DNA from 4 places in the Alteromonas alvinellae genome. Region 1 is predicted to be linked to each of the others. Evidence: predicted binding sites of a transcription regulator. Region 1 holds the regulator's gene; each other region holds the start of a gene.

What was found. Region 1 encodes sigma-54, which starts transcription at its own class of promoters, with help from an activator protein. Its sites were predicted from a motif close to GTTGGCACGNNNNTNGNNT; they were not measured.
Region 2: the regulator sigma-54 is predicted to act here: its motif matches at 1,105-1,123, upstream of ACX5KA_RS09385 (exopolysaccharide biosynthesis protein).
Region 3: the regulator sigma-54 is predicted to act here: its motif matches at 1,357-1,375, upstream of ACX5KA_RS02130 (DUF3192 domain-containing protein).
Region 4: the regulator sigma-54 is predicted to act here: its motif matches at 1,209-1,227, upstream of ACX5KA_RS02195 (LPP20 family lipoprotein).

The regions. Positions count from the first base shown of each region.
Region 1 is NZ_CACSIH010000203.1:53,778-55,980, forward strand. Features, by position in the region: gene hpf (ribosome hibernation promoting factor) at 1-255, opposite strand, end outside; gene ACX5KA_RS14815 (RNA polymerase factor sigma-54) at 286-1,767, opposite strand; gene lptB (LPS export ABC transporter ATP-binding protein) at 1,841-2,203, opposite strand, start outside.
Region 2 is NZ_CACSIH010000125.1:28,916-31,118, reverse strand. Features, by position in the region: gene ACX5KA_RS09390 (sigma-54-dependent transcriptional regulator) at 1-711, opposite strand, end outside; gene ACX5KA_RS09385 (exopolysaccharide biosynthesis protein) at 1,259-1,864, shown strand; gene ACX5KA_RS09380 (LysR family transcriptional regulator) at 1,873-2,203, opposite strand, start outside.
Region 3 is NZ_CACSIH010000029.1:24,483-26,685, reverse strand. Features, by position in the region: gene queF (NADPH-dependent 7-cyano-7-deazaguanine reductase QueF) at 1-254, opposite strand, end outside; gene syd (SecY-interacting protein) at 377-925, shown strand; gene ACX5KA_RS02135 (hypothetical protein) at 922-1,206, opposite strand; gene ACX5KA_RS02130 (DUF3192 domain-containing protein) at 1,422-1,784, shown strand; gene ACX5KA_RS02125 (GNAT family N-acetyltransferase) at 2,150-2,203, shown strand, end outside.
Region 4 is NZ_CACSIH010000031.1:1,481-3,683, forward strand. Features, by position in the region: gene ACX5KA_RS02190 (flagellar assembly protein T N-terminal domain-containing protein) at 1-1,110, opposite strand, end outside; gene ACX5KA_RS02195 (LPP20 family lipoprotein) at 1,409-1,894, shown strand; gene flgN (flagellar export chaperone FlgN) at 1,941-2,203, opposite strand, start outside.

The DNA.
Region 1 (2,203 bases):
TACCTGCCGGTCGAGTTTATCAACCATGCTGTCAATCGCCGCATACATGTCGGTATTTTCTGAGGATGCGAATACTTCAGCGCCACTTAAATGAACGGTCGCTTCGGCTTTTTGATTTAATTTTTCAACGTTCAGGATGACATGCACATTAGAAATGTGATCAAAGTGACGTTCAAGTTTGCTGAACTTCGTATCGACATAATTACGCAAAGAGTCGGTGATTTCGACATGATGACCAGTAAGGTTGATTTGCATATTTCGTCTTCCTTATATTATTAAGCCCGATTAAATAAGGCTTTTGCGTTGGTTCGACGGCGGGATCGACAACGATTCCCGGTACTTTGCTATTGTTCGCCGGGCAACTTTAATGCCTTGTTCGGCCAACAATGAAGCAATCTTGCTATCACTTAGCGGCTTACTAGGATTTTCCGCAGCCACTAATTTCTTGATCAATGCACGAATCGCTGTAGATGAACATTCACCACCAGACTCTGTTGCAACGTGGCTTGAGAAGAAATACTTCAATTCGAAGATTCCACGTGGCGTATGCATGTACTTTTGCGTTGTCACTCGCGAAATAGTGGATTCGTGCATATCTACCATTTCTGCGACATCATTTAGCACCATTGGTTTCATCATTTCCGGGCCGTGCTCAAAAAAGCCCATTTGCTGCTGCACAATGCAGTTTGCAACCTTCATTAAGGTTTCGTTACGAGATTCAAGGCTCTTTATGAACCACTTAGCCTCTTGCATGTGTGAGCGGATGAATTGTGAATCGCTACTATTCTTGGCACGGCGACTCATTGCAGCGTATTGTTGATTAACGCTTAATTTAGGCAGACTGTCGGGGTTCAGCTCAACCACCCAACGGCCATTTTTCTTGGTTACTGAGACATCAGGAATAACGTACTCAGGCTCTTTAGTAACTAAAGCACTACCTGGGCGAGGATTCAAGGTTTGCAGTAAACGCATTGCCTCGCGTAGCTGATCTTCTTTCAATCGGCTTTTACGCATAAGCGTACGATAGTCTTTGCTGCTCAGTAAGTCAGAGTACTCTTCAATCAGTTGCTTTGCTTCAGCAAGCCACGGTGTATCGTCTGAAAACTGACGTAACTGCACCATAAGGCATTCTTGAGGCGTTCGGGAACCTGAGCCAATGGGGTCAAACATCTGAATGCGTTTAAGTACGCACTCTATTTCGTCCATCTCTATTGGCTCTTCTAAGTCGTCGTCATTTACTGCTTCTAAAATATCCTCAAGGGTAACGGTTAGATAACCGGATTCGTCTATAGAGTCGATGATAGCAGTGGCAATTGCGCGGTCAGTGTCTGAAAAGTGAGTAAGGCGCATTTGCCAAAGAAGATGTTCTTGAATATCTTCAGTGGTTTCGCCTTGAAAGATTTGCTCGTCGTCATTAGACGGGCCTGGCGCTGGCGCAGATGAAGCTGAGTAATATTCATCCCACGTGCTATCGATAGGTAGCTCGTCGGGAAGGTCATTTTTCTCTAATGCATCACCCGCTTCTAACGTGTCACTAGACGCAGAAGCAGTGGCCTCAGAGCCGCTGTCATCGTTGTCGATATTGTTCTTTTCTAGCTGTGGCTCGTCACTGCCTTCTTCCACTTCCAATAGTGGATTTGAATCGAGTGCTTCTTGTATCTCTTGCTGGAGATCAAGCGTAGAAAGCTGCAGCAGTTTAATTGCCTGCTGAAGCTGTGGTGTCATGGTAAGTTGTTGGCTAAATTTTAGCTGTAAAGATGGTTTCATCTACGTCTTATTTAAATGCTCTAAATTAAATATACCAGAGCTAAACTGAAAAATGACAATTCGGTTACACTAACTATAGCCTGAATTGTTCGCCTAGGTATACATCCCTTACTTTTTGATTACTTAAAACCTGTTCCGCCGTTCCTTGCGCAATAAGCTCGCCATGACTCACAATGTACGCTTTCTCGCAAACATCCAATGTTTCGCGTACGTTATGGTCTGTGATAAGGATACCAATGCCCCTATCCCGAAGATGTTGTATTATCTTCTTTATATCATTAACTGATATTGGATCAACACCAGCAAATGGTTCGTCTAACAAAATAAATTGTGGTTTTGCGGCCAAAGCGCGTGCAATTTCAACACGACGGCGCTCGCCCCCTGACAAACTCATCCCTGTACTATTACGTATATGGTTGATATTAAATTCATCAAG
Region 2 (2,203 bases), on a different contig from region 1:
CATTTCTGTGATTTCGTCCAAAAAGAGCGTACCGCCCTCAGCTTGTTCGAAAACACCTTCTTTACGTCCTACGGCGCCGGTAAATGCTCCTTTTTCGTGACCGAAAAGTTCACTACCTATTAGTTCTTTTGAGAATGCACCACAGTTGGTTGCAATATAGGGGCCTTCACTTTCTGAAGCACGATGAATTGCGGCAGCCACCACTTCTTTACCTACACCGCTTTCACCAAGCAGCATTACATTTGCGCTGGTTTTACTCACTCTAGAAATCAGCTTGTAGAGCTCTTTCATAATTGGCGATTCACCAATCAGCAAGTCAAAATGTTTCTCTATTTTGTCTTGTGCAGGTGCTTTTTCTTTTGGCTTTTGACTTAATACAGCCTCTATTTCCTCCCGTTGAATTGGCTTAACGAGATAGTCGACCGTGGGGCCACACAGACCCTTTATCACGCTTTTCACAGAAGGGTGACCCGTTATCAAAGTAACGCGAGGGCGCTTAGGAAGTGCATCTAGTTCATTGAATAAGTGCGCGCCGCTTCCATCGGGTAACATGAAATCAAGCAGTACATGGTCAAAGGTTTCTTTTTCTAACCAATCGCGGGCTTCTTTGAGTGTGGCAGCGGTAAGTACTTCGTGGCCAAGAAATTCGATGATAGTACAAGCTACTTCTGTGAACTCGGCGTCGTCATCAACTAAAAGTACGGTAAGCACGTGGATGTCCCTCTCTTCTTTCGTTTCCTATTCAGAAAAAATATGAAATAGAATCAATGTTATAGTTTTATCATACGCTATTAACAACTGAATGCTAAAGCGCATATTTAAAGTTTATTTATACGCTGGCTTAAATCGATAAGGCGTAAGCGCATCGGAAAATATTTAAATGCCTCGAGCAACCTGGAAATTTTGTACATTTGCCTTGATGCCAAGGGATAGTCGGTTGCGCTACCTTCTTCTAATTTATCAACTCTTTGCGATCAGCGGTACACATCGCGCTAAAGTACAGAATGTCTATATCTGTTTTTGTTTTATTAGGTGATTTTATTTTACTTATCAGGAGCATTTGCAAAAAGTATTCCTGTCTTTAACACACCGTCACATGCAATCGATGGCATATTTTTCGCACGATTTAACTGTCTAAAGTTACTTGCAATTTCACTATGGCAAATCGACTAGGTGCGAGAAATGTATATTAATTAGGCGAGAAGCCCGTCTGATTAGCGCGACGTTCGCAGGTAATGTGATATCAAAGGAATTGAAGATGTGGGGAAAAACAGCTGTAAGATCAATGACCTTATACGAGTTGTTGGGGAAAATGCAGCCGCGAGCAAGACAAGATAAGTTCGAGTTTGCTGAGTTCTGGGATGTGATGGAGAAAAGAGGCTTTGGACCAATGCTGGCGCTGCCATCTTTTATCGCTTGCACACCGATTGGGGCCATCCCTGGGATCCCATCTTTAGCGGGTGGGACGATTTTACTCATCGCGTTGCAAATTTTACTCGGTCGTAGGCATCCTTGGTTACCGCAAAAAGTGATGCAGTTAAACTGTGACGCCGATCAGCTTCGCTTCATTGTCGATAAGGTTAAACCGTATGCAGTACGCGTAGACCGCTTTTTAGTTCCTCGGTGTTTTTTCATGCGCCAGCCTGTGTTCAGATCACTCATCGCATTATGCTGTGCGGGTTGCGGACTTGTAATGATTCCACTCGAGCTTATTCCCTTTATGGGGCTTATTCCCGCTTTTGCTGTTTTTATTATGGCAATAGGCATGGCCACAGACGACGGTGCTGTGGCGTTAGTTGGTGTTTCGTTATCGCTATTTGGCTTTATACTTGGGTTTGAACGCCTTGCAGTCGCGCTAAGTTGATGCTCTAACTACTCAGTACACGAATCGAGCATAAAATCTGACGATGGAAGGTTCATTGTTTGATATCGTAGCTCGCCAATAAAAGCACGGGCAGCTGGTCCCAACGTATCGCCGTCTTCGAAAGACAAATAAAGGAGCGCCTTACGCAACGCTGCATTATTATCGAGGGGAAGGGGAACGAGTGTACCGTCTTCTAGCTCATCTTTAATTATTGCGATAGGCAGCCACGCAAAACCCAACCCCTGAGCAATAATATCTAATGACGTTCTAACGTGGCTTACGGTCCAGCGCTGCTCTGCACCTAACCAGCCCACATCAGCTTTACGCTCCGCGGATGAA
Region 3 (2,203 bases), on a different contig from region 1:
GAATCAATTGGCACCTGGCATTGCAAAATGGCGACCTGCGGTTTGCCTTTCGGATTAAGCCACGAAAGCTCATAACCGTTCCAGATATCCACACCGCCAAAAGGCAGGGGCTGTGAAACGCCAATTTGTTCACGGCTTAGCGAGCGCGGCACACCTTGCAACAGCTCAGGCGTGTACTGTTCAATGTAGTCAACCTTTTGACCCAGTGTCAGGTTGGCGGGAAGAGACGGTGACGAAGAGTGCTTTACTGTCATGCTGTCCTGTAACTTTTTACCACTGATTAATCATGGCACGCGCATTCAATATGCCAAGCTGGTGTTTAAAGTGCCATAAATTCTTTACTATAGAGGTTTAGTATACCTGATATGGAATCGCAATGGAGAATATAGTTCAACAATCATTGCATAAGTTAATGCGCGATTTACAACAAGCGGCAGCGTCTCATCCCGCGCTGATGACCACTGAGTTTGAAGCGGAATTAGCATCCCCCTGTTATGTGGGGAACGCCAGCCAGGGAGAGCCCTGCACCTGGCAGCCCGTGCCGATGGAAGGTGAATATACCTTTGCCAATATCGAAAACGCCTTGCACATCACGCTGAACGAGCAATTTTGCAAATTCTTTACCACTTACTGGAGTTTTAATCTGCCGGTTAAGGCTGAACAAGGCAACTGTGAATTATTGCAGGTTTGCAGTGAAGAGGACTTCGAGCGACTACAACAAAACCTGATTGGCCATTTGTTAATGAAGCAGCGACTAAAACAGCCGCCCACGTTATTTTTTGGCTTAACCGATGAAGACGACTTTATTTTGTCTGTAGATAATGCCTCAGGTGAGGTAGTACTGGAACAGGTGGGGAAATTGCCCACTCGTTGTCTGGCACCTGATCTGGCGACCTTTATTGATGGCCTGACGCCAGCCGTTTAACTGAGCTTTGCCAGCCGGCTCTCCATCACCGCGAGGGCCTGCTCTAACTGTTCCACCCGTTTTTCCAGCTCAGCGATGCGCTCTTTGTCGCCCGGTGTTTTGGGTTGGGCTTTGACCTGCACATTCTGCTGATTAAAGACCTTTATCGCCTCAATGGCGTCCAGCACGCTTACCTTGAAAGGCGCTTTACCACGCAATAAGCCTACACCCGGCGTTAAGCCCTCGGCCGCCAATAAATGGCAGATTTCGACCAGGGTTTTATGGTTTTCTTTAGAGGACATGCATTTACTCTTTACTGGTGACCAACACACCAGGCGGGCTTGGCCTTTAGTCAGTTAGTCAAAACAACGAAAATTTCGCTAATCATACCGATAGTTAGCACCGCCGCCAAGTGGTTATTTTTTAATTTCTTTAAAATTCAATAAGTTATAGTTGGCCTCATTCTTGATTACCTGAAGTTCATTAGTGACTTATTATTTTTCAACAGGGAACCACTATGAAAAAATTAATGCTTTGTACTGCTCTGGTAGCACCCATGTTACTGTCTGGTTGTGTCATTTCCGTAGGAGGTGATGACAAAGAACATTACCAGGCCAGCTGGGAGCAGCGTGAGTATAATAATCGTAAACATATCAGCAATCTGGAAGTGAATGCGCACTTTGAAGACGTTACCCGTAAGATGGGTGTAGCCGACTTCAACGAAATGGTAGGCGAGGGCGATCACGTTTACCGGATTCTTTACTATCGCACGCAGCGTACCGAGGACGACGGTATCACCACCAAGGACGAGTGTACTCCCCTGGTCTTCAAAGATAATCGCTTAATTGGTTGGGGTGAAGAAGCGGTCCGTAAAATCTAATCCGCCCACCGTTTACACTTACTGACAAGCCCGATAAACATCCCGTTTATCGGGCTTGTTGCTGTCTGGCCGGCCATCATTAATGATGGCTCGTTGCACTACCTGCCCGATCACTGTACTCAATTATCATCGCTAAACTTATTCAAATGTATAAATATTGTTAACGGTATATTTACATGGTGTTATTTTTTCGGCTAGAGTGGGGAACTGATGCACTTTTTGTGCGTCTATTACGTATCTCTTAAGACCAATCTTGTTGTTTTCAGTTTGCTGTTGTTCAGCGGCAGCGCTGAGCGGTTGAGTGAGAGGGCGGCCCGGGTCGCAAAACAGGCGTTTACGCATCACCACAACACGGGAGACAGGCTATGGTACAAGCGGAAATCCAACAAAACCTGGATAAAATCAGAGCAGCATACTTA
Region 4 (2,203 bases), on a different contig from region 1:
ATTGCCAAAGGCACGGTCCACAATAAACGTGCCAGGGTAGACAGCATACTGAAGGTACGTTCTGCCTAGGTTATCTATTACTTCTTTAGCTTGATAAAGATATAGTTCATCTTTCTCAGAAATGCCATTATCTCTCCCTAAAGAAATTGAAATTTTGTTGTTCGCAACGCTAATTACCCTGCCTGTTATAGGCTGGCAAGCAGTGGATTCTTTGATGTCTTCTATTGCCTCGCTGATGCTTACGTCAATGGCTTGACCATAGCGGGACTGCCAAAAGGTTGACGAAAACTCATCAACATCTTCGAATCTGTCAAACGTCCATTCTTCTTGGTTTCTATACGACGAGGTATAAAGCAGGCCCCCATTTATTCCATCATAAACCTGAAGTGACATTGAGAACGCGCGCTCTGGTGTACTATCACGCCACGGTGTAAACACAGGCGGGGTATCTTTTGGGCCCATACTTAAATCGTCGATAACACCAATAATCACAAACTGAGTGTTACTTTGGGCCGATAGGGTGCGTATATTCTCTGCGGTAAACCGGCTGTCAAATTTTGCCGTATGAGGTGCAACATAAGTAATGCTAAGGTTGTTGGTTTGAGCTTTCATTGCCTCTACGAGTCGCTGAGTGAAAGCTTTGTCGAAATTAGGCATATTGCCATGGGTCAAATGACCTCTATTTCTAATTCTAAAGTGTGTAGTGGCGAAGTGTTTCTCATCAAGCTGTGCATCGCACGTCTTACCTTTAGGAAAAATATCGGCTCCGACACGCACGGTAATTACCTCACCGTTAAAGGTTTCGTTAACTAGCTCAAGCTGATTAACTTCGCCGGTAGAGCGGATTGTCATTTCTTCGTTTTTAAGCAATCCATTGGTGAGTTTGGCAACACTGTGCACTGAAGCGCCGGCAAACAGCATTGCTTGTTTTAACGCTTCTTGCGTGGCCGTGCGTTTAGCTGCTTCTTTATTACCATCTAGCACAACTGCTTGCCCCGTGGCCTCATACCACGCGGCATGCGCTTGCCCAATAAAAAAAACTAATAGGCAAACTACCGCCACAGCAATATTAAAAAATTTCGCCAGAGTTGTTCTGCTTATGCGTTGCACCACACACTCCTATTGTTGCTCAGTCTATGCGCCAGATTAATACCACGAACTATGCGAAAAAAGTGCCAAGTGATGTGGGTTTTCTATAATAAGTTAAAATGGGCGCACATCTTGCTTTCTTTGGGCTATATCAGCGAGTAAATGCGTGCCTGATGTAGGCAGGCGAATCGGTGAATACCGAAAAATTAGGCGTTAGGTCAAACAGGCCATCGAGCGTTGTCATAGCGTATCTAATAGAAGCTAACAAATAGTTAAGCCGTCAGTAACCTGTTATTGATGCAAATTGAGGTTTAGATTCATGTGCTTGAATAAATTGAAAAAATCGAAAGTGTTTATTCAGTCTTCCATTCTCGGTTTCGCTCTCAGTATAAGTGGCTGTGGCATTATTGATAAACATGTCGAGTGGGAGACGGTTGAGCCAGAAAGCTATCCCGTTCTGAAGGCCATTGGCTATGCGCCGATTTCATCTCAGCGAGGTGAAAGTGATAGTATGAAATTGATAATGGCAATGAAAGCGTCAAAATTAGATGCATACAGAGAACTCACAGAACAAGTTTATGGTCAAAAAATTGAAGGCAGCCAATCAGTTTCCCATCTTGTTGTAGAGTCGGAATCGTTGCGAGCCTCAGTTGAAGGCGTGATAAGAGGCGCTGAAGTCGTCAAAACTTATCCGGTAGGGGAGGACACCTACGTGACAGAACTCTCTTTAGATATGCAGCAAGTTTATGATATTTATTTATCTACCGCGAAGCCAAGAAGAGTCAAAGACGTAAAATACTATTAGGAATGGGGCGATATAAAGCAGCGCAGGCTACCTTGGTATATAGGGCCTAAGCGCTGACGCCAGAACCTAAGGTTCCGCCTTTTGGCTTTCCCTTCTTATCATAAGTAAGCGACTCTTTCGCACGCACTTCCATCATCAAATTCCGCAGGTGTGTGAGGCGTAGCTGTCCTTGCTCCACGGCTTTTTGATTGACTTGTGTGCGGTACTTGCAATCGTCAAGTAGACGCTTTGCTTGCTCCATTAAACCTTCATCGTATTGGGACAATGAGGCAGAGCCGGCAAGAGTACGTTCAATATCACTATCAAGTG